3 regions of the Hyphomicrobium sp. 99 genome follow, and region 2 is predicted to be linked to each of the others. Evidence: riboswitches for the same ligand, from Rfam matches in the RefSeq annotation. Region 2 holds a riboswitch; each other region holds the start of a gene.

Region 1 (9,586 bases), 1.7 Mb from region 2:
GAAGGCGAGAAAAGTTCGTTCCGCCTTGATCAGTGCAACCTGATTTTAATCGTCGCGGGCATCAGAAAGGGATCGTTGTGCGGGCTCATCGTGATGCTGAGGCACTCAGCGCGTAGTTCGCTTTTCGATAATGTTTCGGCGACGAGCGACCAGACGCGCTCGGAAATCGATTTTCCGAGGCAAGTGTGGGCGCCAAAGCCAAACAGTGCTCGACTGTTCTCCTCGCCGGAATACGACGAGCTTTGAGTGATGCATCGGACCCGGTCACCTTCCTTGACGGAGAGGCCCGAATAATCACCCGCACCCGTGCACATCCGGTCAACGTACGTGAGAGAGCTCGAAGGGAATGATTGGGGCCAAGTGAATCCGCACATTCGCGAATTCGGGTGACTTCGAAAAATATCATAGAGAGAAAGACTGAGCGTGCCAACAAAGGGTCTCGCTCCGAGGGAACCTAGACAGAGATTGATGAGGCGCTCATCCTCGTCATCAGCGCCGGAATTGCTTTGTAAGAACGCCTCGATTTTTGCATTGATTTTTGCCCGCTCCCGTATGGACAGAAGCGGACTGAATAATTCTGGAATTTCGTCCACGAGATCGAGAAGACCCTCGTTTTCCGAAACGATCGAAGCGACAATCGATCGCCACAGATGTTGAGCGAAATCCGCGACCAAGTCTATTTCTGCGCCGGGGTGAAAGCTGCCCTGGAACAAATCACCTAAGCGCTGGCGAGCGGCGCTGAGCTGGGAGTCTTTCGTGCGGGAGATCTGCTTCGCCATTACCTTCCGTATTCTCTGATGGTTTTCGCCATCGATGAAAACGGGGAGGTACTCAAGGAGTTTAATGGCGGCGGAAAAATCGATACCCGCACGGTGGGACAGTTCGCGATAACGGTCCGCCATCGAATAGGTCGCAAAATCAGGGGATAGAATTACGGCTTTGGCGATTTTGGCATCGTTGATCAGTTTCATACGAATTAGAAATCCCCCACCGCGGACGTCGATATGTAACTAACAAATCTTCTGACGAAGTAAACCAGCGGGCGCAGGCGTTTCCAGGCTTTTGAGTGTCAAATGTTCCAACAGCGAGGATTGAGATCTTCTTGGACTATTCTGAATTTCAAAAATTCGCATGCAGAGGTCGGTGCCTACCGCGGCCGTGAGCGCTAGCATGGACAAAAGAACGCGACTGAGAGTCATTCGAAGGCGGTTTCGTCCGCTTCGCCCCAAAGCGCGGTTGCTGTTTTACCTATTCCGAAACCGGCGAAGGTCTGCCAGCGAGGTGTTTCGCGGTGCGTGGGAGCTCGTCGACAAGGCTATTGCCGGAACGAAGGTTAGAGGCGACTTCCGGAAGACGCCCGTCCGTCACATCCAGCATTATAACCTTCGCATGGTTATAAAGCCTTTTTTTCCGGAATTCGTCCCGCAGGTCTCGATCGAGCCCGGCGTCCTTGAGGCGCTTCGCGGTGCGCCCTCCGTCATTGCGACGATCCACTTGCGAAGTGAGCTCTCGATTTGCGCGGCTCTGGATCGTGCGGGGATTGCGAGCGCTATGATAACGGCTGGCCCCATGGATCCGGTCAATGTCGACAATTACGGGTTCGTCTCGCACCCATTAAATATCGTGCGGGATCGCAACGTATTTATAGATGCGCGGGCGGCGCTCAGAGAGGATCGTGTGGTCGTTTGCGATGTTGATTTCGTCCTTGATAGAAAGCGCCCGGAGGAAGCTCGCTACGTCTCGGCGTCTTTTTTTGCTTTCCAGCAGGCCGTGAAAGCAAAACTCTACTTTGGCTATACGAATATCGGTCAGGACGGGCAGATCGAGTGTGTCATCCTTCCCAGCAGAGGCGACGCGGCATCGGCAGAAGAGGCAGCACAAGAGTTTATCGATTTCATCGATAAAATGCAGGGAGAGAAGTCCGGCATTCAGATCGGAGTTTGGCGGTCCCCTGCCAACTGATTTGCTTGCAGAAGGCGCGACCCATTCGAAAGTGCGCCTTCTATTGCAATCCGTTTATTGGCCGGGGCCTTTGCTCGCAGCCTCTGCAGCGGCGATCCGCTTTGCCATTTCGGCTTTGATGGCGTCGAGGTTGAAGCTCGCGCCCTTCTGCATCGGCGGGAAATCGAGGAAGGTTTGAAGCTCCTTGCCGACGATCTGTTGGACGAATACGAAACGCCAGAACTGGTACTTGAACCAGTCGAAGTATTGCTGGCCGCCTTCCTTCGTACCTTCGTTCGGCCATCCCGTGCGTTCGAATGGATCGAGCCGCAGGTTCGTGATGTAGGGAACATCCGGGTGGGTCTTTTCGCCTAGCCAGCCAGCGGGCTGATCGATGAAACGAAACTTGTAGTCGTCGATCCGCACGGCGCCGACTGTGCTTTCGCCGAGGTAGAAAATTTCGTGGCGGGCGGACGGACCTTTGCCGGTGATGCAGTCAAGTTGATTGTAGCCATCGAGGTGGTTCTTGTACGTCCGGTCACCGATCTGCTTACCCTTCAGAAGTTCTTCGGTGATGTTTGGATTGCCGGCAATGGCTGCGAATGTCGGTAGCCAGTCAAGTCCTGAGAAAATTCCATTCTGTACCGTGTCTGGAGGCACGTGTCCCGGCCAGCGAACGATGGCTGGAACGCGGAAGCCGCCCTCGAGCACCGTTCCCTTGGACTGAGCGAAGGGTGTCTGGCCGCCGTCGGGCCATGTGAAGACTTCGGTGCCGTTATCGGTCGAGAAGACGACAATGGTGTTGTCGTCAACGCCCATGTCCTTCAGTTTTTTCATAACCAATCCGACGTCGTCGTCCAGTTGCGCCATGCCGGCTTCTTCTTCCGACCATCCGTTTTCGGAATTTCGCATCGCCTCATACTTCGGAGAGAGATGCGTCACGATGTGCATGCGCGTCGGGTTAAGCCAGACGAAGAACGGCTTGCCGTCGTTTTTTGATTTCTCCATGAAGTTCAGAGCGAGATCGCGGATCTCGTTGTCCACCGTTTCCATGCGCTTGGGATAGAGTGGACCGGCGTCCTCGATCCGCTGCTTGCCGATCTTGCCCCAGCGGGGCATCTCGGTTGGATCGTCGGTGTCTGTTGCCCAGCTATGAACCATGTTGCGTGGACCGACGACATTGAGGAGGTCTTGTGGATAGTTTGGATGGGCCGGATCCTCCATCGCATCGAGATGGTACAGGTAGCCGAAGAATTCGTCGAAGCCATGGACAGTCGGCAGAAACTCATTCCGGTCGCCAAGATGGTTCTTCCCGAACTGGCCCGTCTCGTAACCCATCGATTTCAAAACCGTCGCGATCGTCACTGCTTCGGCGGGCAGCCCGATCGCGGCTCCCGCCTGGCCGACCGTCGTCATTCCCGTGCGGATCGGCAGTTCTCCGGTGATGAAGTTCGCGCGGCCGGCCGTGCAACTTGCTTCGGCGTAGTAGTCGGTAAAGAGCATGCCCTCCTTGGCGATCTTGTCGAGATTGGGTGTGCGGCCCGCCATCAAGCCGCGGTGATAGGCGCCGATGTTCCACATGCCGATGTCGTCACCCATAATGAAAACGATGTTTGGTTGTGCAGGAGCTGCAAAAGCCGGAGACGATCCTCCTAAAACTTGCGCGGCGGAGACCATCAACAGCGATGCGCCAACGCCGCTTAGCAACGACGAAGCCTTTCGAGCGAGCTTCATTGGTCAGTCTCCAATCACCGGCAGGCACTCCATGCGGCAGGGCACGGTGTCTTTCTTTTAAGACTGGCTAGGCGGTGCGTGCGCTAACACCGGTTAGTTTTTGGCGAGGAGCTGCGATTTACGATCCGCCGACAGGCGACAGGCGAAGTAACGTTTCGAAAGCGAAATTGTGGGATTCTCAGGGGCTGTCCTCAAGGCAGCGTACTGCCTTGCGGCAGCTTTTGCTCGTTCTCGAATTTTAACTTCATTTTTCCGAACTGATCGTCCTTTCCGGACATTTGTCATGCAGTTCAAAACGAGACCGAATTGCGTGTTGCCATTGCGGTTGCGCGATATCGCATGTTTATCGGAAGTCGTAAGCGGACCCCAGTATTTCAAGCGCGGGACGGAGTTCGTCCATGAAGGGCAGGCTTCGCATAAAGCCTACCTTCTCCAGTCAGGTTGGGCCTGTTGCTACAAAAATCTGCGGGAAGGCGGCCGCCAAATCATCTCGTTTCCGTTGCCCGGGGATTTTATCGGGCTCGGAAGTCTCCTATTGCGATCATCGGACCATTCGTTCGCTGCTTTGAGCGACATCGTTGTTAGTTCGTTCAGCACTGCGAACATCATCACCGTGTTCCAAAAGCATCCGAGTATCGCGACTGCTGTTCTTCGGTCCGCCTCTCGTGATCAAGCCATGCTCGTTGAGCATCTTGTCGATATCGGACGCCGTGGTGCCATCGAGCGTGTTGCTCATTGTCTTCTTGAGTTGCGTCACCGGCTGCAACTGGCCGGGCTGGCGTCGAGTACCCAATTCGGATGTCCGCTTACTCAATATGATTTGGCGGATGCGCTCGGGCTCAGTCCGATTCACGTCAATCGGGTCTTACGTCAGCTCCGGGAGCGCGGATTGCTGACCATGAAGGCGCATACGGTCATCATCCACGACCTGGCCGCACTCATTGACGTTGCGCGCTATGAAGGCTCGTATATCGATCAGGGCGGTATAGCTCACGGCGAGGGCTCTTTCGACGCGAGCTATGGGGATGAAACCCTTCGGCAACTCCCGTAAAGGTCGCGCGCGTTCGCCAAAAAAGCAAATGCACGCGCTTCGAATTGTGCTAGCCGTGTCACGGGCGACATATCCGTGTACGGTCGAAGCCTGATATTCAGTGCAGATGTTTTTTGCCGACGGCGTCTCATATTTCCCGCGTTAGACTTAACCTCATAATTTTCATTTTTTTTCACCCCGCCACCGAGGGGCGCTCCGATGTTGCACATCTACAGACACGCCATTGGCTTAACGTACATCGCTCTGGCGGTTGTCTTTTCCACGCCGCCAGTATTGGGCGCCGACCTTGGCGGCAAAGACACGGGGCCGTCGCCAGCAATCGGCGAATGGACCTTCGTATTCACGACTTACGGCTGGATACCGTGGCTGTCGGGAAACATGGCAATCAAAGGACGCTCCTTTGACGTGCAGGCGGATCCATCGGCCATTCTCGGTCACCTCGACTGGTCAACCGTACCCGCGTGGATGAGTTATGCTGAGGCTCGCAATGGTCCGATCGGGTTGTTCAACGATGTCGTTTACGCCAACATTAGTGGGTCGAAGGACTTTGCGAGAGAACTCCCCGGCAACCTTCCGGCTTTGGCCGGGGGCGTTTCAATCAATTTTGAAGAAGTGATCGTAGAATTCGGTGGTGCTTATCAAGTCTGGTCGGGAACAAATCCGGTAACGGCCCACTCCGCCGCAATCGATCTCGTAGCGGGCGGCCGCTACTGGCATCAGGATGTGGAGGCCTCTGCGGTCCTGGCTCGCTTCAACGTCGACAGATCCGGATCGGTGGATTGGGTCGACCCGTTCGTCGGTGCACGACTTCGGCAGGATCTCGGGCAGGGAGATTCTCTGGTGATACGCGCAGATGCCGGAGGATTCGGTGCGGGCAGTGAGGCGTCGTGGGAGGTTCTCGCGACCTACAACTGGCAACTGCCCGTCATGTGCGGTTTCCTGCTCGATGGATATGTCGGATACCGCGCTCTTTCGGTCGATTACTCACAAGGCTCGGGAAATACCGAGTACAAGTACGATGTGCTGATGCAGGGACCGGTGATCGGAACGACCTTGCATTTCTGACGACACACAAAGCACCGGACCTCGGGCTTCTCAATCGGCTCCAGCTGGCAATTCAGCTGGCGGGCCTCGCTCTGAAGGCAGAATTGCAATTCTCCTTTCGTCAAGGCGCGTTTCTTTCTTGGCGGTCAAATGCTGCCTGCGGATGAAATCGCCAATTCGATGCTTCTTGTTGTGACGTTCGTCATCTTCGGTGAACGGACGCGCCGTTAGAAAGCTCCGTTCGATCCTGGCAGGGATGAAGAGACCAGATCGAATTCGACGGCATTCTTAGCCTTCGATTTCGCTGCGTGAGAACGAAGCTTATTCGTTTTGTTTATGGAGTGAAATTCATGGCGATAAACAGCAAACAAGTGCTCTTGGCGGCTTCGGTCGTGGCGGCGCAGCTCGCAATTTCACCAGTGCATGCACAGTCCGTGCAAAAGCTGGAGAAAGAGCAGTTCGGGAATTCGGCGTCTCCGGATGTTCTGCCAGATTCGTCACAGAAGGGGCCGAGTGAGTCCATTACAAAGCAGGAAAAAGACCAGCTAAATAATTCCGCGTCCCCTGACGTCGATCCGGGCGCATCCAAAGGGCCGGATCAGCCCATCACAACGCAGGAGCAGAACCAGATACGCTAGTATGCGGTAGCGATATCTGCTTTCATCGCAATGATGTTGTTTCGATCTCGGCGACAGCGATGTCGCCGTCGGTGATGTAGTGGTTGACGTGCTTCGTGATCAGCTCGTCGCCGGTCTGATAGTTGGTCACTTTTCCGATCACGCCGCACTGGCTCAGTTCCTCGACGATGTAATTCCGCTCCGCGTTGGTGTCGGAGTCGGTGGCGTGTGTCATCTGGAACGTCAGGCGCGTCAAAGACAGCCCGGTATCCTTGGTGCCGGCTCCTACCCAGAGCACGTGTTGGTCGTCGGCCGGGCGCTCGTCGTTCAGCCAGAAGGCGGCTGAGCTCCAGTCCGTCTCGGCATTCGCGAGGCTCTGGGCCCAGAAGCGAACATGGTGGCGCTTGCGCGGACTGTTATCGATTGCCTTTTGAAAGCCGATGTCTTGACCGCGTCCAAAAAGATAGAGCGTACTGAATGGTGCGGCAGGGTATGAGGTGTTGAGCACGAATGCTTGGACCATCCGCCACGAGCTGGCGATATTCAGCGGATCCGCTTCCACCCAACCAGCGCTCGCGAATGCAGAGCGAAGCTGAGTGGCGGTGCCGGCCAATGCCAAGTTCACGGGATCGCCAGGCAAGCCATCTCCCGTGATCGTGAAGCTCGGCACGTGCTGGCGCTGAAGAATCTTCAGTCCCATGCGAACCGCGCGAGGGAGTATGAGATACGCGCCGATGATGTAAGTGGCGCTTACGGCGAGGATCCACGGTAGCCGGCGGTCCACCAATTCAAAGACATCTACGATCAACCAGACGCTCAAGACGCCGAGGCCGAAGATAGCTATCCGCTGCAATGTGCGAATTGCTAACCGCATTTTCTATTCTCTCCCGGCGGCGTTCCCAATCTAGTCTTCGAACGATCAGGTCTATTCGCTTATTCTAGAAGCAATTGTAAAAATCGAGCCAAGCAGGGGCAAGTCGGTGGGAACGCGTTGACGTGCGGGCGTCGATTTTCTTCGTGCCATCAGGGTGCGCGGTGTGACAGCTTTGCTGCATTGACTCATTATCGTCGAATGTGTGTTTATTGCTGCGTGATGGTTCCATCGGGGTGAAGTCGCCCAGGTGGTGAAAATGGGAACACGGTGCGACGCCTTTGGCGTCAATGCCGAGACTGCCCCCGCAACTGTAAGCGGCGAGTCGGCTCCGAATAAGCCACTGACGGTCTCAGATCGAGATCCTCGGGAAGGACGGAGAAGACGCCTGAGCCGTGAGTCAGGAGACCTGCCAGCACAAGCTGCCCATCTTCCGTGCGTGGGGCGCGGTAGGACGGAAACCCGTAGCGGCGGCTGATGTGTCAACCGGTGGGGAGCCACGTCAGGTCATGCAGGTCGTTGCGCTAAGCGGATGAAATTCTGCGCGCGAACGTCAGTTTGAACACGATCCTTCGGGGGCGTGAACGAAGACGTGCGCGTGTGTCCCACTGAGCCTTTTGCCGGCGCGCCTGTGGGGCGATCCACCCTCATCGTCTTACGACGGGGGTCATCATGCTACGCGCCTTCATGCGCCGCACTACGCGTGCGACGCTTCTCTGCACGCTATCATCATTTTCTGCGCTCGAAGCGGACGCTGAGGTGCCGACATCACCTAACACCGAGCTTCCTGCTGTCACCGTGACTGCGGACACAGATCCGAAACCGAACAAGAAGGCGCCAAGTGCCGCTCAGCAAAGTTCGACGCCTCGGGCTTCAGGCGGAGGTGCCACTGGAACGGCGCGTGATATCGACAATTCGGATGTGGCCGTTTCGCCGACGGGCATCGTCTCGCCCGTCGAGCAGATCGCAAGCTCGGTTACCGTCATCACATCAAAGGAAATCCAAGCGCAGCAGCGCCGCACGCTGCCAGATGTTCTGAAAAGCGTGCCGGGTCTCAACGTCGTGCAAACGGGTGGTCCCGGCGGCCTTACGTCGGTCTTCATGCGCGGAACAAATTCAAATCACACGAAGGTTTTGATCGACGGCATCGACGTCAGCGACCCGAGCAATTCCAACCGTTCCTTCGATTTCGGTCAGGTGCTGACGACGGACATCGAACGCGTCGAAGTCTTGCGCGGCCCGCAGAGCGGCCTTTACGGCGCGGACGCTTTGGGCGGCGTCATCGCCATCTACACGAAAGCGGGCAAGGGACCGCCTAAAGCCACCGGAATGGTAGAAGGCGGCTCGTTCGGTACGTTCAACCAGGCGACGAGCATCAGCGGCGGGACGGATCGCTACAACTACTCATTCAGCGTTTCGCATTTTCGAGCCGACGATACGCCTGTGACGCCGTTCGATCTTCTGTTGCCGGGCGAAGAACACCACAGCAGCCGTTACGACAATTGGACGTATTCGACAAAGATCGGCGTTGACGTGACAAAGGACGTCACGGTGAATTTCGTCAGCCGCTATACGGATGCGACGCTACATTTCACCGGCGATGATTCAGGCTATCCGAGCCACCCCAATTCGTCACTGTCGCGCTCGGATTATGAGCAGTTCTATACTCGCGGCGAAGTCGTGTGGAAGACGCTCGGCGGCAACCTGACCAACTACTTCGGCATCAACTACGCCAATCTTCAGTCGGACAACAACGATACCACATGGGGCAGAAGCTCCAACGACGGCGAACGCGTGAAATACGACTGGCGTAGCGTTCTTCGCGTGGCGCCGGGTTATACGATCGTGACCGGCGCCGAGCATCAGCGCGGACACCTCGACAATTGGGACGGCAATGGACCATTGTCCGCCGAGGAATGGAACCGCGCCGGGTTCGTGGAGCTGCAATCGGAAATCTTCCGGAACTTCTTCCTCGTCAGCAACGTGCGCTATGACGACAACGAAAACTTTGGCGGTCATACGACGTGGCGCGTCGCACCAGCTTACTTGATCGAAGCGACGGGCACAAAACTGAAGGGCAGCGTCGGCACTGGGTTCAAAGCGCCGACGCTCTATCAACGATTCATGGTTTCGCCGTGGTCGCAAGGCAATCCCGACCTTGCCCCCGAGGAAAGCCTTGGCATGGATGCCGGCTTCGAGCAGTCCATTTTCAAAGGCCGGGCTCAATTCGGCGCAATATACTTCTACAATGACATCACAAACCTGATCAATTCGGGCTTCGATTCCGGCCATTGGACCTACGTGAATGTCGGCAAGGCGAAGACATCC
Region 2 (9,586 bases):
AATGACGCCTGAGACCGCGGCGCCATTGATCACCTCACGTTTCGATTACAGCTTCAGCGTGGTCGAACTGATCATCACGGCAGTCGTCGTGATCGGTTATTTCGCGTTGCTGTTCGCGTTTTCCAAACGTGAATACCGGGAAGTCCTCGAAGAACGCTTCGGCAAAAAGTGAGATCCAGCAATGAACAACTTTGAAATCATCGAATACGCAGCCTGGGCCATTTCTGCCGTCCTCGGCCTGTGGATGCTCTTCGACATGATCAAAACCAATCTCGCTTACGATGAGGACCTGCTGACGTCCTCGAAAGAAGGCGAAATCGACGACGCACTCGTCATCGACCCGACACATCAAGGGGGACACCGGTGAACCAAACTACAGTTGTTCATGGCGAGAAAATCTCGCTCCTTCGCGTGCTCGGTCCCGCGCATGTGTGGGCTCTTGGCGTCGGCATCGTTCTTGTCGGCGAGTACATGGGATGGAACTTCGCCGTCGGCAAGGGCGGCGCAATCGCGGCACTGATCGCATGCTGGGTAGCTGGCCTGCTCTATACCTGCGTCGCGATGATCGACTCGGAGGTAACCTCGACGGTTGCGGCCGCAGGCGGTCAGTACGCGCAGGCAAAACATATCGTCGGACCGCTTATGGCGTTCAACGTCGGTCTCTATCTTGTCTTCGCGTACACAATGCTCGAAGCGGCAAATGCCATCACGCTCGGCTATCTCGTTCAAACAGTCGGCCAGATGGCAGGCTTCGCGGAGGCGCATGACAAGCCATTCATTGTCTTGTCGATCATGTTTCTCGCGTGGCTAAATTACCGGGGCGTCTATGCGACGCTGACGGTCAACCTCGTGCTTACGGCCATCGCGTTCATCGCGGTCGTCGTGCTGTTCGCCGCCGTCAAACCGTGGTCGAACGAACTCCTCAACCATCGTGAGCTTCTCAACGGTCTGCCTTACGGGTGGCTCGGAGTGATCGCCTCGCTGCACTTCGGCCTTTGGTACTATCTCGGCATCGAGGGGACGTGTCAGGCGGCAGAAGAGGTGCGTTCGCCCGCGCGGTCGCTACCGCTCGGCACGATGACAGGCATTATGACCCTGCTCATCGCCGCAACGATGACGTGGTATCTCTGCACCGGATTGATGCCCTGGGAATATCTCGGCCAGGCAACAACGCCGCTGTTTGATGCCGCACGCCTGACGAACTCGATGCCGCTCATGGTGTTGTTGTTCGTTGGAACGATGTTCTCGACGCTGGCTTCGGCGAACGGCTGCATCAACGACGCATCGCGGGCATGGTTCTCGATGGGTCGTGACCGCTACCTGCCTACATGGTTCGGCGCGGTGCATCCCAAGAATAGAACCCCGTTCCGGTCAATCGTGTTTCTTGTTCCCGTGGCGCTCGTTTTTGCGTATTTCGCGCCGCTCGATCAGGTTATCACGTTCTCGATCCTGTCGGGACTTCTTGGCTACACGTACATGTCGCTCCAGGTCATCATGTTCCGCAAGAAGTGGCCGCTCGACGTGATCAAGCGCGGCTACATTCATCCCTTCCACCCGTTGCCTGCACTCGTTCTCTTGACGATCTGCTCGACGACGTATTTTGCGGTGTTCCTTGGTTACGGTACGCAGCTCGTCGCGATGATGATCTTCTTCGTCGTCGCTTCGCTCTGGTTCCATTTCCACCGCTACAAATACGTGCGGCGTGGCGATCAGTTCACGATGCAATGGCCGCGGCCGGTAGGCTACTAAACCTCACGAAGAATGGCCGGCGATTGTCGTCGGCCATTCTTTATCCTTCGGCGGGAACACGATGTACTTATCCCTGACGTTCGCCATCATCGGAGTGGTGACTACTGTGTTCGTCGCAATGCGCGAACACGCGAAGGTCATAGCCGCGCGGCGCCCCCTGCTCGACGGTTGCGCAAACCTTCTTTCCGATGCCGTGATCACTCATGGCGGAGACGGGTTTCCGAGCCTTGAAGGTTTTCACAGCGGATGCTTTATCCGCGTCGAACTCCTTCCAGATACGATGACCATTCGCAGGCTTCCTCAGCTCTGGATGAAGTTGACGCGGATTGAGCGTCGCCCAGGGCTTCCGGAATTTTCGATGCTCGCCCGACCGACCGGTAACGAGTTCTACTCGCTGACACACGATCACGCGCGGATACTCGAACCGCCTTCGGGCCTCCCGCAGGAGATCCTCGTAAAAGGCGGCGGACGGGCTTCACAGGATCTACTCAATAGCCTCTCGCCCGTTCTTCGACGGATCTTTGCCGAGCAGCGCATGAAAGAAGTTGCCGTAACAGGCAAGGGTCTTCGCCTCATTTGGCAGGCGGGCGAAGGCGACAGAGGTCAACATTTAATTTTACGGCAATCTCGTTTTGATGACTCTGCCGTTGCTCCGGAGGCGCTCGCGGCGCGCCTCAAGGATTTCGATGATTTGAGTGCCGCAATCGATAAAGCGCGAGAAGTTCAAGCCGCATGAGCACCATCGTTGAACGTCCACCCTTGAACCCTTATCTGGTTCTGGCCATCGCCGTGGTTTTTCCTGGCGGCGGGCATATCGCGGCCGGCTTCCTGGAAAGAGGCTTAAGATTTGCTTTCTTCACGTTACTGATGGCGCTCTTCACCTGGCACTTCTCAACGCCCGAGCAGTCGCTTGTCGGCCGCACCGCCGGTGGCCTGTTCGTGTGGGCCTTGTCCATACCGGACGCTTACAAGCTCGCGCGGATCCGTTACGAAGTATGGAAATCGAAAAGGTTCCGGGGCTAAACATTTGGCTCCGGCAAAGGAGCCTCCCGTGCCCCATGGTCTCCGCACTTCGGTATACTCCCTCCTCGTTGCCTCTTTTTGCTGCTTGACCTTTGCAGGCGCCGCGTTCGCAAACGTGCGCGTCTGTCAAGAACAAGAGCAGCGGTACATTCAGATCAAGCAAGCGGCAGGCCCCCTCGAGATGAACGCAGCGCTCGTTGCTGCGGCCGATAAGGGTTGTATCGAACTCGCGCGCAGACTGCTGGACGATGGCGCATCGCTTTCGTCACGCGATCGGCTTGGTGCGATGCCCCTCGCTCACGCCGCAAAGACAGGCCACACCGATATCGTCGAGCTTTTCCTTGAGCGTGGCGCGGACATCAACGCGCGTGATCTCGATGGTGGAACCGCGCTTTTTGCGGCGTCGGAGGAGGACAATCCTTCTGCAGTCCGATTTCTTATCGCCCACGGCGCGGACGTGAACATTCCCGGCCGAACCGGTCTTACCCCCATCGCAACAGCGTCGTTTGCCGGCAACGAACAGGTCGTTCGCCTGCTCCTCGACAAAGGCGGGGATCCGAAAAAGGCCGACGCGACTGGCAAGGCGCCGATCTGCTACGCGGTTGCCCGTGGCTTTCCGAATGTCGTGCGTTTGCTTCTCGATCATGCCGTCGACGTCAACGCTCGCTACGGTAATGATCTTACCGCGCTCATGTGGGCCGCAGGACACGAAGATGGTGCCGGCTCAAATGATGTGGCGGACGTGCTCGCGCTTCTCATCGATCATGGCGCACACATCAACGATCAGGATAATCTCGGACGGACGGCTTTGATGATTGCCGCATCGCTCGGACACGACAAAGCTGTCGATGTATTGCTGGCCAGGGGGGCCGACAAAACTTTGCACGACAAAGCCGGCAAGTCGGCAGCCGATCTTGCCACCAATGACGCTTTGCGCAAGAAACTGACGATCAGATAAGGCTATTGGTTGCCCTTGCCGCCAATGACCTGAAGGCTCGCAAGATACTGTGCGACGGGGCCGAGATCGGCGGGTTGCGCTGCTTTCATGAGATCCGACATTCCGGGGTTGTTGGCCCGCGACCCGTCGCGAAATGCCGTCATGGTTTTCAGCAAGTATTCCGCCTGTTGCCCGGCAAGCCGCGCTGTCGTCCCGTCACCTTGATATTGATCGAGATGGCACGAGGTGCACCCGATCGAGCCGATAACCGTCAGTGCCGCTTTGCTGACATCCTTCGGAGGTGAAGGCTGTTGGATATTGGGCCACTTCAGCGCAGCGAAGTGCGCGGCCAGTGCCTTGAAATCAGCCTTCTCGAGACCGGCGACCACCCCGGACATTATATCGTTCTTCCGCGCACCGCTCTTGAAGTCGCGAAGTTGCAGGTAGAGGTAGCCTTCATTCTGCCCCCAGATGATCGGCGTCGTCTTCTCTTGCGGAATGCCGCTTTCGCCGTGGCAGCTCGCACAAAGTTGCGCGTTTTCCTCGACGCTGGCGGCCGACGCAATCCTCGAGGTCAACGGAAACGCCACGGCCAGGGTCGCAATTGCGATCGGCAAAGAATGCTTCACTTTCATCGAGCGAACTCCGAGTGACAGAATTGGTCACGATCTCTTCAACGAATCCGGAAGGAGCGTTCGGCACTCCTTCCGGGCGCTTCTCGTTCGATTAGTTAAGCGTGAAGGCAATGATATTGTTGCCTCGCTTGAAATCGATCTGCGTGTTTCCGCCTGCTCCGACAACAATGTATTCCTTGCCGTCGAGCGTGTAGGCGGCAGGCGGCGCGTTGACGCCGGCGCCGCACTGGAAGGACCACAAGATCTTTCCGCTCTCGGCGTTGTAGGCGCGGAACCAGCCGTTTGCTTCGCCGGTGAAGACCAGATCGCCAGCGGTCGCGAGCGCGCCGCCCATCATGGGCTGCGGCGTCTCCACCTTCCACTTGAGCTTGCCGGTGTTGTAGTTCACCGCCGAGACATTGCCGAATGACTCTTCGGTCGGGATGACTTTGAAAGCGCCGCCGAGCCACAGCTTGCCATCGGGATAGGGGCTACTCTGCACCTGATACGTCATGGGCTGATGAAGATTGACGGCGTAGGCGAGGTTCAGCTTCTGATTGACCGCGATTGGCGACCATTCCACGCCACCGTTGGCTCCGGGGAGCATGCGCGCGCCTTCCGGCGTCGGTAGGGTCCACATATTGTCTTGAGCGACCATCGGCTCCGAGAAGCGGATCATGCTGCAGTCATCGCGTTTGTTGACGTAGACGTGCCCCGTCTTTCCGGCGTGGAGCACGCCCGGAACAGTCTTGCCGTCCTTATCCTTGACGTCGATGAGAACCGGCGGACTAACGGCGTCGAGATCCCATACGTCGTGCGGAATGAACTGGAAATGGCAAACGTACTTGCCAGTCTCGAGATCGACGGCGACGAGCGAGTCCGTGTAGAGGTTGTCGCCCGGGCGCAGCGAACCGTCTAGGTCGGGCGATGGGTTGCCGACGACGAAGTACACACGGTTCAGCTTGAGATCGACTGCGGGGTTCTGCCATACGCCGCCGCCGAGCGTTTTATATGGGTCACCCGTTTTTGCGAGCTGCGCCTTTTCGGCCTCGATATTGCGAAGCAAATCCTTGCCGGTCGCGTCCTTCGTGGCCCAGACGCCCACCGAATTTTCCGGGATCGTATCGAAATTCCAGACCTGCTTGCCGGTATTGGCATCGTATGCGCGAACGAAGCCGCGGATGCCGTATTCGCCGCCGTTGGTGCCGATCAAAATCTTGCCGTTGACAGCCGTCGGTGCCATCGTTTCGCTGTAGCCCAATTCGGGATCCGCGAGCTGCGTCTCCCAGACGACGCTACCCGTTTTCGCGTTGAGAGCGACGAGCTTGGCGTCAAGCGTTGCGAAATAAACTTTGTCACCGAGCACCGCGACGCCGCGATTGTTCGGTCCGCAGCAGTAGGTCGTGATCGGTCCCATCTTGTGCTTGTAGTGCCAGTACTGCTCGCCGGTCTTGGCGTTGAGCGCATAGACATGATCGAACGATGTCGTGACGTACATGACATCGCCGACGATGATCGGTGTCGTCGCGAGCGACTCTTTCACATCCAACTGGAAGATCCACGCGGGGCGAAGCTTCGAGACGCTCGAGGTATTGATCTGCTTGCCGGGAAAGAAGCGCGTCTGCTCGTAGTTGGCGTTCGTGTGCAGGAACTGCTTGGCGTCGCTCGCAGCGTTCGTCAGCATCTCCTGAGTCACAGTTGGAGCGGGTGCTTCGACTTTCGGAGCTTCTTTCTTATGGTGTTCGATTTCCTGAGCGGATGCGGGAGTTAATGAAGCACATGCGAACAGCGTCATCAGCGCCGCACCAGCGTGGCTGTTTTTTATACCGACCATATTGTCCTCGCTTAACTGGGGGGCTCAGTTCGAGCGTCGACACGGAATGGGAGTGGAATAGGTGCCGAGCATTCCGTCAGCTCACGTCTAATTAGTGCACGTGCCAGTTTTTCCCGACAATCGGGTATGATATTCTAGAGTATCTGGGATGTTATCGCGGGCCCCTTTCCGGGACGAATTTTGCGAACGAACTGTCCGTCAGCGTGTTTGAAAGTGTTGGACTGCCGATTACGAATGTCCGCCGTTTTGAGAAATAATTCTCGCGGCACTTCAGTTCTTGAGTGCGCGAAGCGTCCAACGTTGCCCGTTGGAACTTAGTTCGAGAATGCTCAACGGCGCTATATCAATATGCCAAAACGATGCCGGACCTGCGTTGAGGGCCGCGATGATCGCGGCACGCATGATGGCTGGATGCGTAATTGCGATAATATTTTCCTGGCGTCGCAATACGGCGTTCAGCCAAGTTCCCATGCGCGCGACAAGTGCCTCAACGCTCTCTCCGCCGTGTGGGATAGAGCCCGGATCGGACAGCCAGCTTTGGAAAGCCTCCGGCTCGGTCTCGGCGATCTCGGAAAGCTTGTGTCCCGCCCAGCGACCAAGATCGAGGTCTCGCAGGTCATCCTCGATTGTCGCATCGAACCCGAGTGCCGAGGCCGTTTCCCTTGCCCGCGCGGCAGGGCTCGTCAGGGCGACGCCAGAGCGGCTCAGCTCCTTGGCGAGAGCTGCGGCATCTCTTTTGCCGAAGTCGTCGATCCCCTCGTCTAGCGGAAAGGCGGCGGCCCTGACGGCAGCGGTCGAGGCGTTGGCGATGAATGTGAGGCGCGACTTCATGCAGGCCGGTTGCTTACGTTGACAAAATTACGGCCGGGCTTATGGTGGTGGGCGCATCGTCATAGGCAGGAAGCCGGTGAGATTCCGGAACGGTCGCGCCACTGTAATCGGGGACGTCCATACCGTCCATCGAAAGTCAGACCCTCCTATGATTAGCGCCACAGCTTGAAACGGGACGCGTAAATCCCAAGGAGGCACTTGCCTATGTCACAATCTGCAATCATTTCGGGCAGCTCGATTGGCGCGCCCATCCCTCTCAAAGAGATTTTGCCCTGGGCGGTTTTCGCCGGGTTGCTGTTCATTCTCGCCATGTACTTCGTGGGCGTCGAAGAAGGCGCTACCTCACTCTTCAATAGCATGTATGTGCACGAGTTCGTGCACGACGGGCGCCATCTGCTCGGCTTCCCCTGCCATTAACGTTGCGGAGACCTCGACATGGGAGCTCTGCTGATGCGCGGCATGATTGCTGGGCTCATCGCTAGTCTATTGGCATTTGGGTTTGCGAAGATCATCGGCGAACCGCAGGTCGACCGCGCAATTGCGTTCGAGGAAGCGGCTCATACGCCTGCCCCAGGCGAAGCCGAGGAACCTGAGCTCGTCAGCCGTGATGTGCAGGCGAGCGTCGGCCTTCTAACCGGCGTCGCGTTATATGGGACGGCCCTTGGCGGTCTTTTTGCACTCGCCTACGCATTCATCAGCGGCCGTCTACTCCATCTACCACCGCGTAGCACGGCGCTCGTGATCGCCGCAGTCGGCTTTTTGGTGTTGTATCTCGTGCCTTACCTCAAGTATCCGGCAAATCCGCCGGCTGTGGGACAAGGCGAGACGATTAGCTATCGGACCGAACTCTATTTCGGGATGATTGTCTTCTCGCTCTTTGCGCTGGCCATCGCCATCAGCTTCGGAAGGCAAGCCTTCGATACGTTGGGCGGCTGGACTGCATCGATCGTCGGAGCTGCGGTCTATCTCGTGCTGGTCGTCATCGCTGCCTACGCTCTGCCGGTGATCAACGAAGTGCCTGAGAAGTTTCCTGCGGATCTGCTTTGGAACTTCCGCATCGCCTCATTGGGTACCCAGTTCATTCTCTGGGCGGCGATCGGGTTGCTGTTCGGCTGGCTCATTGCCGGCGATCGCGAAAGACTGGCGCGCTAACGACCGTGTTCATGTTCAGAACGCAAAGTGGAGGCGCGCCAAGGGTGCCGCCTCCATTTCAATATGATTTTCCTCTCATCATCCGTTTGAAAGACGTTTCGCCCTGATGCGCCACTCGCCCTGCATTGGCATTTGCAAGCTCGACGATGCAACGGGCTATTGCCTCGGATGCGGCCGTACTGGCGGCGAGATCGGCGACTGGGTTGCCATGAGCGAAAGCCAGCGCGACGCCGTCTGGTCGAATCTGCCTGCGCGGCTTTCCAAACTATCCGTTCGCGTGCGGCTTCTGCCTTGGACGCGCGAGGAACTCGTCGACTGGGCGGCTGAGACCATCGAAGCGCGACGTGGGACGTGGGTGACCGGCGCGCCGGGTGCGGTCGCGGAATTCCCTTGTACCGCCGCACGCACGATCAGTGTCGAAGCTGGATCGGATCCGATCATCGCACGCGCGCCAGATGCCGCATTCCGTCTGCGCCTGAGCGACAAAGTTCGGGCCTTTTCTTTTAGCGAAGGCGGCCCGATCGTCCTCGGTCTCCCGAAGGCCCGCGCGACGATCGCTTCGTCGTCGGTCCTTCAATCGCTCGGCCCGGACAGAGATGCGATCGATGCCGATCATCAGGGGCAGCAGCTTTTTGATTATGGCATCGGCCGCAAGAACTCGCGGTTCTGCGTCCGCACCGGCGATGACGTTTTTGCATCTTCGTTGGCGGGTCAAAGTGGCCGTCACTGGTCCGAAGTGATGGCCACGATTGGCATGCAGATCATATCTGCCAGTCCGAACCGCGTGGTCGAGAGTGCGGCGGCACGCATTGAGGTCTTCGCCAAGATTCCCTCGCCGGGAGAACAATCACCGACCGGCGCCCATACGCATTTTTTGCCTGATTTCCTCAAGAGCGGCGAAGAAATCCCATCTAGCCTCGCTCCGCCCGACTATGCCGCGCCAGTGGCGATTTTTTATCCTCACGAATCCACCAATTAGCGCTGGCGATTAGCTGCCGCTTGGACAGCGATTCTTGTCCCCAAGTCTAAACGTGCGCCATGAGTTGGCGTATTGAGGGGTGCGCCGCGCCGTAGTAGTGACGTTTTTACGGAATAGCGAACGTCCCCAGGAGCAGTGAGGATCTTATGCGCAGCATTGGCCCCGGACTCGTATTTGCCGCCATCATGGGTTTGCTTCCCGTCACAGCTTCGGCGGACGAGCGGATGCAGTCGTCGTTTACTTCGCTCGTCGCCAAGGGCTTCGAAGTCAAATCCGTAACGCTGATACCGCTCGATGTTGCGAAGCGCGTCACCGAAAAGGTGAAGACCGACAACGTCATCGTTACGCTGCAGAACAGAGAAGCCGTGGCGGTTTGCTACGTCGCGTTCGCGAACTGGGCCTTCATGAACAAGACATCGCTCGACTCGTCGACGCTTTGTGAAGTTCGCTCAGCAGCGACCCAGGAA
Region 3 (9,586 bases), 2.5 Mb from region 2:
GTTCGGATGGGCGGCGGCGCGGCTCGACGATCTCGTCAATCTGCCGGCGTCGCGGCTGACCGGATTGATGTTCGCCGCTGCGGCTCTCTTCATCCCGGGCGCATCGCCGGCCAGCGCGCTCGAGGCGATGTCTCGAGATGCTTCGAAACATCGGTCACCCAATGCCGGTTGGGCGGAAAGCGCGATGGCGGGAGCGCTGGGGTTCAAGCTCAACGGTCCGAAAGTTTATGGCGATGTGCGCGTCGAGGATGCCTATATGGGCAATGGCCGCCGCGAACTGACAGCGGACGATATTTACTCGGCGCTTCGGTTGGCGACGATTGCGTGGGGCATCATGATTACGACGCTGCTGCTCTTCGCCTTCATTTTGCGAGGCTGAGAAGATCGTCGATCGCTACATGCCGGGCGAGATGCTCGGCGAAGCTATCGAGAATATCATCGATTTCGGCTTCGTAGCTGTTGCTGGATGCTTCGACGCCGAAGGTTCCAAGAATAGCCGCGCGCGCCGCGTCGGAGGCGAAAATTCCGTGGACATAGCATCCGGCGACGCGGCCGTCCGGTGATGTTGCTCCGTCTCTCCGGCCATCGGCGAATGTCAGGATCGGGCGCGCTGTGTCTGGCCCCGAGGTTCGGCCGACGTGCATTTCATAGCCTTGAAAGGGTGCCCCTTTTGCGTTGAGCGTTCCCGTGACGGCTGCGAGCGTTTTCTCGGTTCCGAATTCCGTCTCGACGTCGAGCAGACCTAGGCCTTCGACGGTCCGCCGCGGGCCCTCGATGCCGGCAGGATCGGAAATGCGCTTCCCTAGCATCTGATAGCCGCCGCAAAGTCCGAGGACGCGGCCGCCGCGACGTACGTGAGCTTTGATATCGATATCCCAGCCTTCGGCGCGGAGTGCCGCTAGATCATCGATTGTCGCTTTCGAGCCGGGGAGGAGGATGAGGTCCGCATCCGCCGGAATGGGGCGGCCGGGTTCGATCATATTCACGGCGATGCTCGGCTCGCCGCGTAACGGATCGAGGTCGTCGAAATTCGAAATGCGCGGCAGTACCGGCACCGCGATGCGGAGCTTTACGCCCGCGTTCGATTTCGATGCTTTCGCGAGATCGCGCAGGGCGAGGGCGTCCTCAGCGGGAAGCTTTCGCGCGTCGTTGAAGAATGGCACGAGGCCGAGAGGCGCCCATCCCGTCATCTTCGCAATCGCCGCCATGCCGTCGGCGAAGAGCGTGGCGTCTCCGCGCATCTTGTTGACAATGAATCCTCGGATCATTGCCGCATCGTCCGGATCGAGAACGCGCTCGGTTCCAACGATACTGGCGATGACGCCACCGCGATCGATGTCGCCGATCAGAATCACCGGCACTCCCGCCGCGCGTGAGAAACCAAGGTTCGCAATGTCGTTTTTCCGGAGATTGATCTCCGAGGCGCTGCCTGCGCCTTCGACGAGAACGATATCGGCATCCGCTTTCAGACGGCCGAAGCTTTCGAGAACCGCCGGTAGAAGCTCGGGTTTTTTCGCTTGGAACTCGCGGGCTCTCGCAGAGCCGATCATCTTGCCTTGCACGACGATCTGGGCGCCCGTTTCGCTTTCGGGTTTGAGAAGGACCGGGTTCATGTGCACTGACGGCGCGACACGGGCGGCGCGTGCCTGAAGTGCTTGCGCGCGGCCGATCTCACCGCCATCGGCTGTCACGGCGGCGTTGTTCGACATGTTCTGCGGCTTGAACGGTAGGACGCGGATGCCGCGGTTTGCGAGGAGGCGACAAAGGCCCGCCACCATCAGCGATTTGCCGACATCCGAGCCTGTGCCTGAAAACATCAGGGCGCGCGCTGGCATTAGAACTCGATGCCTTCCTGCGCTTTGATGCCAGCCGCGAAGTGATGTTTCACGGCGGCCATTTCGGTCACGCCATCGGCGATCGCGATCAATTCCGGTTTGGCGTTGCGGCCCGTTACGACGACGTGGAGATCCGCCCGGCGCGCGCGGAGCGTTTCGATGACGTCGTCAAGCGGAAGGTAGTCGTAACGAAGCGCGATGTTGAGTTCGTCGAGGATGAGAAGGCGGATGGACGGATCGGCCATCAGCTCTTTCGCCTTCGCCCAGGCGCGCTCTGCCGCCGCGATATCGCGCGCTTTATCCTGGGTTTCCCACGTGAAGCCTTCGCCCATCGTGTGCCAGGAGACCTGGTCCCCAAACATGCGAAGTGCGTCGCGTTCGCCTGTTGCCCACGCGCCCTTGATGAATTGCACGACGCCGACGCGCCAGCCGTGTCCGAGTGCGCGCAAGACCAATCCGAACGCGGCCGTCGACTTGCCCTTTCCGGGGCCGGTGTGGACGAGGAGGACGCCTTTCTCGATCGCCTTCGAGGCGACCTCGGCATCTTGCACGGCTTTGCGCTTTGCCATCTTGGCCTTATGGCGTTCGGCCTCGTCGATCGTCGGATCGCTGGTCACCTTTCGTCAGCCTTTCAAAGTCAGCGGCAGGCCAGCAGCGACAAAAACAACTTTGTCCGCGACCGCTGCGATTTTCTGGTTGAGGCGTCCGGCCTCATCGCGAAACGCGCGGGCGAGCGCGTTCTCCGGCACGATGCCGAGACCCACCTCGTTCGAAACAATGACGCAAGGCGCGATCCGCTTTGAGAGAGCTGAGATCAACTCCTCGGTGGCATCGGGAATGGAACGTTCCGCGTGCATCAAGTTCGAAACCCACAAGGTCAAGCAATCGACGAGGGACGGCAGCTCAGATGTCCGGTTCGCCAGGGTGTCGGCGATGTCGAGAGGCGTTTCGTGCTGAACCCAGCCGCTGCTCCGGCGGCTTTGATGCCCTTTGATCCGCTCGGTCATCTCCCCGTCAAAGGCTTCGGCCGTGGCGATGTAGGCCCAAGGTCCGGGGAGGCTCGTCACAAGCCGTTCGGCATACAGGCTTTTGCCGGAGCGCGCCCCTCCGAGGACCAATGTCAGCTGCGGCAAGGATGTCGTCGGCATGGGCAGCTTTCGGGCGGTTTCGGGTACGCGATGGCGATTGACGAAGCATAGTCGCTCACTTATCGATGGTGAGGACGGTCCCTCGCAAGAGGGTTCTAAGGGAATGCGGTATTTACTCCGCAGCTGCCCCCGCAACTGTAAGCGGTGAGCGCTGGCGATATGACCACTGGGCAATACCCGGGAAGGTCGCCAGACGCTGAGACCCGCGAGCCAGGAGACCTGCCGTCTTAGAAAATTATTCAGACCGTCGCCGGTGGGGCGAGAAAGGTTAACATGCACTTCAGAATGCTTCGCGCACGCCATTGCGCGCCATCCCAACATGCGCGTGAATTCATTGCGGAGGCTCACATGGAAGCTTTCGCGTCCCGGCAGTATCCGCGCGCCGGCGTCCACATGTCCTCGGAGTTCTTTCAATGAGCGCGCGCAAGGTGCCTGTCACCATCGTCACGGGTTTTCTCGGCGCTGGTAAGACGACGCTCGTGCGGCACGCGATCGAGAATGCCGAAGGCCGCCGTCTGGCATTGATTGTCAATGAATTCGGCGATGTCGGTGTCGATGGCGCCATTCTTCGTTCGTGCGGTATCGAGAATTGCCCCGAAGAGAACATCGTCGAGCTGACGAACGGTTGCCTTTGCTGCACGGTCGCAGACGATTTCGTGCCGACGCTCGAAGCTTTGTTATCGCTTAATCCGCCGCCCGAGCACATCATCGTCGAGACGTCGGGCCTCGCATTGCCGAAGCCGCTGGTCAAAGCGTTCGAATGGCCGGATATCCGCAATCGCGTGACGGTCGACGGCGTCGTGACCGTGGTCGATGGTCCGGCCGTCAAGGCCGGCCGGTTCGCCGATGATCCGGTGAAGGTCGCGGCGCAGCGCGAGGCCGACCCCTCCGTCGATCATGAAAATCCGCTGGAGGAGGTCTACGAGGATCAGCTTCTCTGCGCCGATCTCGTTGTGTTGAACAAGACTGATCTCATGTCGGCCGAAGAGGCGGACCAGATCATTGAAGAGATCCGAAGCGGCGTTCCCCGCGCCATCAAAATCGTGGCGACGCGCGAGGGCCGTGTGCCCGCGAGCGTGCTGCTGGGGCTTTCGGCGGCCGCCGAGAACGATCTCGCCGCCCGTCCGTCGCATCACGACAACGAGCCGGATCACGATCACGACGATTTCGAAACGTTCATTGTCGAAGTGCCAGCTGTCGCGTCGCCCGCCGATCTTGCGACGCGCGCGAAGGCGATTGCGAATGCGCACGACGTGCTACGCATAAAGGGCTTCGCTGCGATCGATGGCAAGCCGATGCGGCTCTTGTTGCAGGGTGTGGGTGAACGCGTCGATACGCGGTACGAGCGCGCTTGGCGAGACGGCGAGGCGCGCGTTGGAAAGCTCGTCGTCATCGGTCAGAAGGGGCTCGACCGCGAGAGCATCACCAGGACACTGACAGGCGCAGCCTAATGCACATCGTCGTTCGCGAGAGCCGAGATCTCGATGAGGCCGCCGCGCCTCAGGATCTCGGACTTGCGCCCGCCGATATCATTTTTCTTTCGTTCTCCGATTCCGATTTGGCGATGACGGCAGCGGCGTTCCGTTCGGTTGCGGCCGGTGAACGGCCGAGCCTCCGCGTCGCCAATCTCAATGCGCTGCGCCATCCGATGTCGGTCGATCTCTTTGCGGATACGACGCTCAAAGGCACGAAGGCCGTTCTGATCCGGTTGCTCGGTGGCCTCGATTACTGGCGCTATGGCGGCGAGCAGATCGGCAAGCGCTGCCGCGAGCTTGGGATTGCGTTGGCCATCGTGCCGGGCGACGGCCGTCCCGACATTCGGCTTGCCGCGCTCTCCACGATTGAAGCGGAGGATCTCACGCGTCTCGGAGCGTTGCTCGATCAGGGCGGCGTCGAGAATACGCGCGCGGCGCTGCAGGGGCTGTTATCCCGGGCCGAAGGACAGGATGCGCGCATTGCTGAGCCGTCCGTCATACCGACTTATGGAATTTATCGCGAAAGTGCGACCTCGACGGACAATTGTGGAGCAGCGGCTGTCGTTTTCTATCGCTCGCATTTGCTCGCGGGCGATGTTGCACCCATCGACGCGCTGATTGATGCTCTCGATCATCGCGGCCTTTCGACGACTGCCTTGTACGTGCCTAGCCTGAAGGCGCCGGAAGCGGCGGCGTGGCTCGTAAGCGAACTCGCCCGGGTGCGCCCGAGCGTCGTCATCAATGCAACGGCGTTTGCCGCTCGCGATGGCGCAGAGGGCTCTCCGCTCGACCGATGCGACTGTGCGGTTCTGCAAGTCGCGCTCGCGAATTCATCGAGCGCTGCGTGGGAGAAATCGCAGCGCGGGCTCGGCGCATCCGATCTCGCGATGCATGTCGTTCTACCCGAACTCGATGGGCGGCTTTTTGCAGGCGTCGTGTCGTTCAAGCAGGAGGACGATCTCGGTCGCGATCTCGGGATGTCGCTTTTCCGGCATGCATCGTACGAGACGGGCGTCGAACACGTCGCGGACCTTGCGAGCGCCTGGGCGAAACTGAGAACGTCGCCGCGGCAGACGCGCCGCGTCGCGTTGCTGCTATCGACTTATCCGGGACGGCCGGATCAAATCGCGCACGCCGTCGGGCTCGATGGGCTCGAAAGCGCCTGCAAAATCGCGGCGCGATTGATTGACGAAGGTTACGCGATTTCCGCTCGTCCGGCGGGCTCGCAGGATCTCGTTCGGCAACTTGGTGACGATGCGCCGGCGGTTCGGTGGTCGCTCGAAGATTATCGCGCGGCCTTTGCTCAGCTTCCCGATGCCTTCCGCGATAGCGTTACGGAGGCGTGGGGTGAACCGGAGGCTGACAGCTTTGCTGCCGACGGCGCCTTTTCGTTTCGAGCTGCGGAGTTCGGAAATTTCCTGATCGGGTTGCAGCCGGAGCGTGGGCAGGTTCAGGACCGGAAGGCGCAGTATCACGATCCTTCCACACCGCCGCGGCATAGCTATGTCGCGTTCTATCTCTGGCTCAGACACGTCGCGAAGATCGATGCGCTGATCCATCTCGGCGCGCACGGCACGCTCGAATGGCTGCCGGGCAAGGCCATTGCGGGAAGCGAAGCCTGCGCGCCACGCGCACTGCTCGGGCCGGTGCCGATGATCTATCCGTTCATCGTCAACGATCCGGGCGAAGCGGCGCAGGCAAAGCGCAGGCTTGCCGCCGTGACGCTCGGACACCGTCCGCCGCCGATGATCGAGGCGGGACTGTCGGGAGATTTGAGCGATCTCGAACAGCTCGTCGATGAATTCTCGTCTGCGGATGGACTGGATCCGAGGCGGCGAAAGGTTTTGTCTGGACAGATCGTCGATGCCGCTTTTCGCGCCGGGATTGCGGAGCGCTGCGGTCTCGAAGCCGGCATGTCACCCGCCGATGCGCTGATGCGCATCGACGCGTTTCTTTGCGATGTGAAAGAGCTTGCGATCCGCGACGGTTTGCATGTGCTCGACGATACCGAACTCGATGCGATTGTTCGCGCGCTCGACGGAAAGTTCATCGAGCCCGGGCCTGCGGGTGCGCCGAGCCGCGGGCGCTCCGACGTTCTGCCGACCGGGCGCAATCTCTATAGCGTTGATCCGCGCAGCGTTCCGACACCGACCGCCTGGGCCAACGGGCGGCGCGCGGCAAAGGCCATTCTCGACCGATATGTCGGCGACCACGGTGATTGGCCGCGCGCTATCGTGCTCGACCTTTGGGGAAGTGCAACGCTGCGCACGGGCGGGGAAGAGCTTGCGACGGCGCTGGCTTTGCTCGGCGTCCGGCCGGTTTGGGATCATCGCTCCTACCGTGTCACTGGTATCGAGACGGAAGCGTTGGCTGAACTCGGCCGGCCGCGCGTTGACGTGACGTTGCGCATTTCCGGGCTTTTTCGCGATATGTTCGGTGCACAGCTCGCGCTTTTCGATAGCGCCGTATCGCTTGTTGCGGGTTTAGCGGAAGACGAGACTGATAATCCGTTGCGCTCGGCGCATGGCGAGAATGGGAGGATCGATCGCATTTTCGGCCCGGCCGATGGCAGTTACGGCTCAGGCGTGATGCAGCACATCGATCGCGGCGATTGGTCGAAACGCGAAGACCTCGGCGGGGCTTACCTCGAGAGTTCGGCTCACAGCTATCGCAATGAGGCGGCTGGTGCCGAGGCGGGAGAAGATTTCAAGGATCGCGTGAAGGCCGCTGATGCGTTCGTTCACGTCCAAGACCATAGCGAGATCGATCTTCTGACCGGCGGCGATTTCGCGGCCCACGAAGGCGGCTTCGCTGCGGCTGCATCCGCGGTCGGCAACAGCGATGTCGCGCTCTATCATGGCGATACGGCTGCGCCGGAGACGCCACGCGTCCGCACGCTTCAAGAGGAATGCGCGCGCGTCATTCACGGTCGCGCCGCCAATACGCGCTGGATTGAAGGGCAGATGCGCCACGGCTTTCGTGGCGCAGCGGAGATGGCGCAAAGTGTCGATGCGGCGTTCGCGTTCGCCGCGACTGCGTCGGCTGTCGATAATGGCGGTTTCGAACGGCTCTACAACGCGTACCTCGGCGATCCTGCGGTCGCGGCCTTCATCGAACGGGAAAATCCGGCGGCGATGGACGCGATGCGCCGGCGTTTCGCGGAGGCGATTTCGCGTGGGCTTTGGCAGCCGCGCCGCAACGATTTGGGAGCTGGAACACGCAAACCGCGCGAGGCTGCGGAATGACAGCGCCCGCTCATTTGATCAAAGGATGGTGTCCCGGCGCGCTTCGGCCGATGTGCTCGGGTGACGGGCTGCTCGTGCGCGTCAGGCCGCGTGCGGGGGCGTTTTCGGTTCCGACACTCAGGGCCATCGCGGAAACGGCGGCGCGTTTCGGGTCGGGTGAGATCGATCTTACCAATCGCGGCAATTTGCAATTGCGCGGCGTATCGGAGGACACCTTTGAACCGGCGATTGCTGCGCTACGTAGCGTGGACTTGATCGACACTTCGGCCGCGATCGAGGCGGTACGCAATGTCGTCGTCGATCCGCTGTGCAGCGTTGATCCCGATCGTGGGAATGTTCGCGATCTTGCTTCGCGGTTCGAGGATGCGCTCGCCGAAGATGCTAGGCTGTTGGCGCTTCCGGGAAAATTCGGATTTAGCTTTTCGGGCAATTCGGAGCTACGTGTCGGCGGCCGGACGGCCGATATCATGGTGGCATCGGAGGCCGATCGCTTTGTCATCGGCCTCGATGAAGCCGCAGATTTTTGTGCCGTCGTGCCGGAGAACGAGGTGATTAAAGCGACGCGCGGGCTTGCGCTGGCGTTTCTCGATCTTGCGGCCGAGCACGCGACCCTTAGGCGAATGAAGGATGCCGTCGCGCGGTTTGGCGCCGCGGAGATTTTCGAGATGGCCGGATTGAAAGCGTCTTCTCGGTCTCCAAAAGCGGAAGCCGTTTCCGCCCCCGCTGGAATGCTTGCGCGGGGCGATCGGGTATTTGGAGTTGGCATCGGGCTTCCGTTTGGACGCATAGCCGCCGGTCAAATCGAGCGGCTCTGCCAATCCGCAGCGGGAGTGAAGCTCGAGGACGTCTTCACAGGTTCGCAGCGTATTCTCATTTTCGCAGTCGGCGAGTGCGCGAGCGCCAAACGGCTTCTTCAAGCAGCCAATGATGCCGGATTGATCACGTCAAACGACGACGTTCGCTTGGAGATGGACGTTTGTCCTGGATCCCCCGGATGCGGAAATGCGACCACGGACACGCGTGCCGATGCGCGGCGATTGGTCGAGGCGCTGAACGGTACGTTGAGCGGCTATTCGGTTCACGTCTCCGGTTGCGAGAAGGGGTGTGCGCGGCGGTCGGCGGCGGATTTCACGCTCGTCGCTCACGCGGGGCGCTATGATCTCATACGCCGCGGCCGGCCGGGAGATCCGATCGCGTTGGCAAACGTTGAGGCGGATGATATCGGCAACGCTGTTTCGCGCTTCATTTTGGAATCCGCATCATGACGGTTCAGGACTACATTCGAGACGGCGCGGCGATCTATGCGCATTCGTTTGCGATCATTCGTGCCGAGGCGGATCTCGCGCGTTTCTCGCCGGAGGAAGAGCGTGTCGCCGTGCGGATCATTCATGCCTGCGGCATGGTCGAAATCGCGCGCGACATCATCATGTCGCTCACTTTTGCGCAAAGGGCTGCATCAGCCTTGGCAGAGGGTGCGCCCATTCTCTGCGATTCAATGATGGTCGCGGACGGCATTACGCGCGCACGATTGCCGGCGAAAAATCCGGTCGTCTGCACGCTTCGCGATCCGCGCGTTCCGGAGATCGCCGCCGAAATCGGCAATACGCGGACGGCGGCTGCGATGGAGCTTTGGCGGCCGCAGCTCGCTGGTTCCGTTGTCGTCGTCGGCAACGCTCCGACAGCGCTGTTCCGGCTTCTCGAGATGATGAACGCAGGGGCACCGAAGCCCGCGGCGGTCATCGGCATGCCGGTCGGTTTCGTGGGTGCCATTGAATCTAAAGAGGCGCTTGCTAGCGATGGGCGCGTTCCGTTCGCTATCGTGCGCGGCCGCAAGGGCGGTAGCGCCATGGCCGCAGCAGCCGTCAACGCGCTTGCGAGTGAGG

What was found. Region 2 has a riboswitch for cobalamin ahead of G359_RS05510 (CbtB domain-containing protein). Riboswitches for the same ligand answer to the same signal wherever they lie in the genome.
Region 1: linked by a shared signal. The riboswitch ahead of G359_RS13330 (TonB-dependent receptor plug domain-containing protein) and the one ahead of G359_RS05510 (CbtB domain-containing protein) in region 2 are both predicted to bind cobalamin.
Region 3: linked by a shared signal. The riboswitch ahead of cobW (cobalamin biosynthesis protein CobW) and the one ahead of G359_RS05510 (CbtB domain-containing protein) in region 2 are both predicted to bind cobalamin.

The regions. Positions count from the first base shown of each region.
Region 1 is NZ_KQ031382.1:2,754,420-2,764,005, reverse strand. Features, by position in the region: gene G359_RS13370 (phosphopantetheine-binding protein) at 1-43, shown strand, start outside; gene G359_RS13365 (cytochrome P450 family protein) at 30-971, opposite strand; gene G359_RS20540 (hypothetical protein) at 1,570-1,962, shown strand; gene G359_RS13355 (arylsulfatase) at 2,017-3,675, opposite strand; gene G359_RS13350 (Crp/Fnr family transcriptional regulator) at 3,959-4,726, shown strand; gene G359_RS19745 (hypothetical protein) at 4,925-5,791, shown strand; gene G359_RS13340 (hypothetical protein) at 6,079-6,408, shown strand; gene G359_RS13335 (LssY C-terminal domain-containing protein) at 6,431-7,261, opposite strand; cobalamin riboswitch at 7,465-7,690, shown strand; gene G359_RS13330 (TonB-dependent receptor plug domain-containing protein) at 7,931-9,586, shown strand, end outside.
Region 2 is NZ_KQ031382.1:1,099,785-1,109,370, reverse strand. Features, by position in the region: gene G359_RS05555 (hypothetical protein) at 1-172, shown strand, start outside; gene G359_RS05550 (hypothetical protein) at 182-367, shown strand; gene G359_RS05545 (APC family permease) at 364-1,749, shown strand; gene G359_RS05540 (hypothetical protein) at 1,811-2,485, shown strand; gene G359_RS05535 (hypothetical protein) at 2,482-2,772, shown strand; gene G359_RS05530 (ankyrin repeat domain-containing protein) at 2,888-3,730, shown strand; gene G359_RS05525 (c-type cytochrome) at 3,733-4,344, opposite strand; gene G359_RS05520 (pyrroloquinoline quinone-dependent dehydrogenase) at 4,436-6,157, opposite strand; gene G359_RS05515 (histidine phosphatase family protein) at 6,428-6,988, opposite strand; cobalamin riboswitch at 7,017-7,150, shown strand; gene G359_RS05510 (CbtB domain-containing protein) at 7,193-7,405, shown strand; gene G359_RS05505 (CbtA family protein) at 7,424-8,140, shown strand; gene G359_RS05500 (DUF1289 domain-containing protein) at 8,247-9,119, shown strand; gene G359_RS05495 (hypothetical protein) at 9,266-9,586, shown strand, end outside.
Region 3 is NZ_KQ031382.1:3,577,609-3,587,194, reverse strand. Features, by position in the region: gene cbiB (adenosylcobinamide-phosphate synthase CbiB) at 1-379, shown strand, start outside; gene G359_RS17290 (cobyric acid synthase) at 363-1,835, opposite strand; gene cobO (cob(I)yrinic acid a,c-diamide adenosyltransferase) at 1,835-2,452, opposite strand; gene cobU (bifunctional adenosylcobinamide kinase/adenosylcobinamide-phosphate guanylyltransferase) at 2,459-2,983, opposite strand; cobalamin riboswitch at 3,042-3,225, shown strand; gene cobW (cobalamin biosynthesis protein CobW) at 3,397-4,434, shown strand; gene cobN (cobaltochelatase subunit CobN) at 4,434-7,703, shown strand; gene cobG (precorrin-3B synthase) at 7,700-8,968, shown strand; gene G359_RS17260 (precorrin-8X methylmutase) at 8,965-9,586, shown strand, end outside.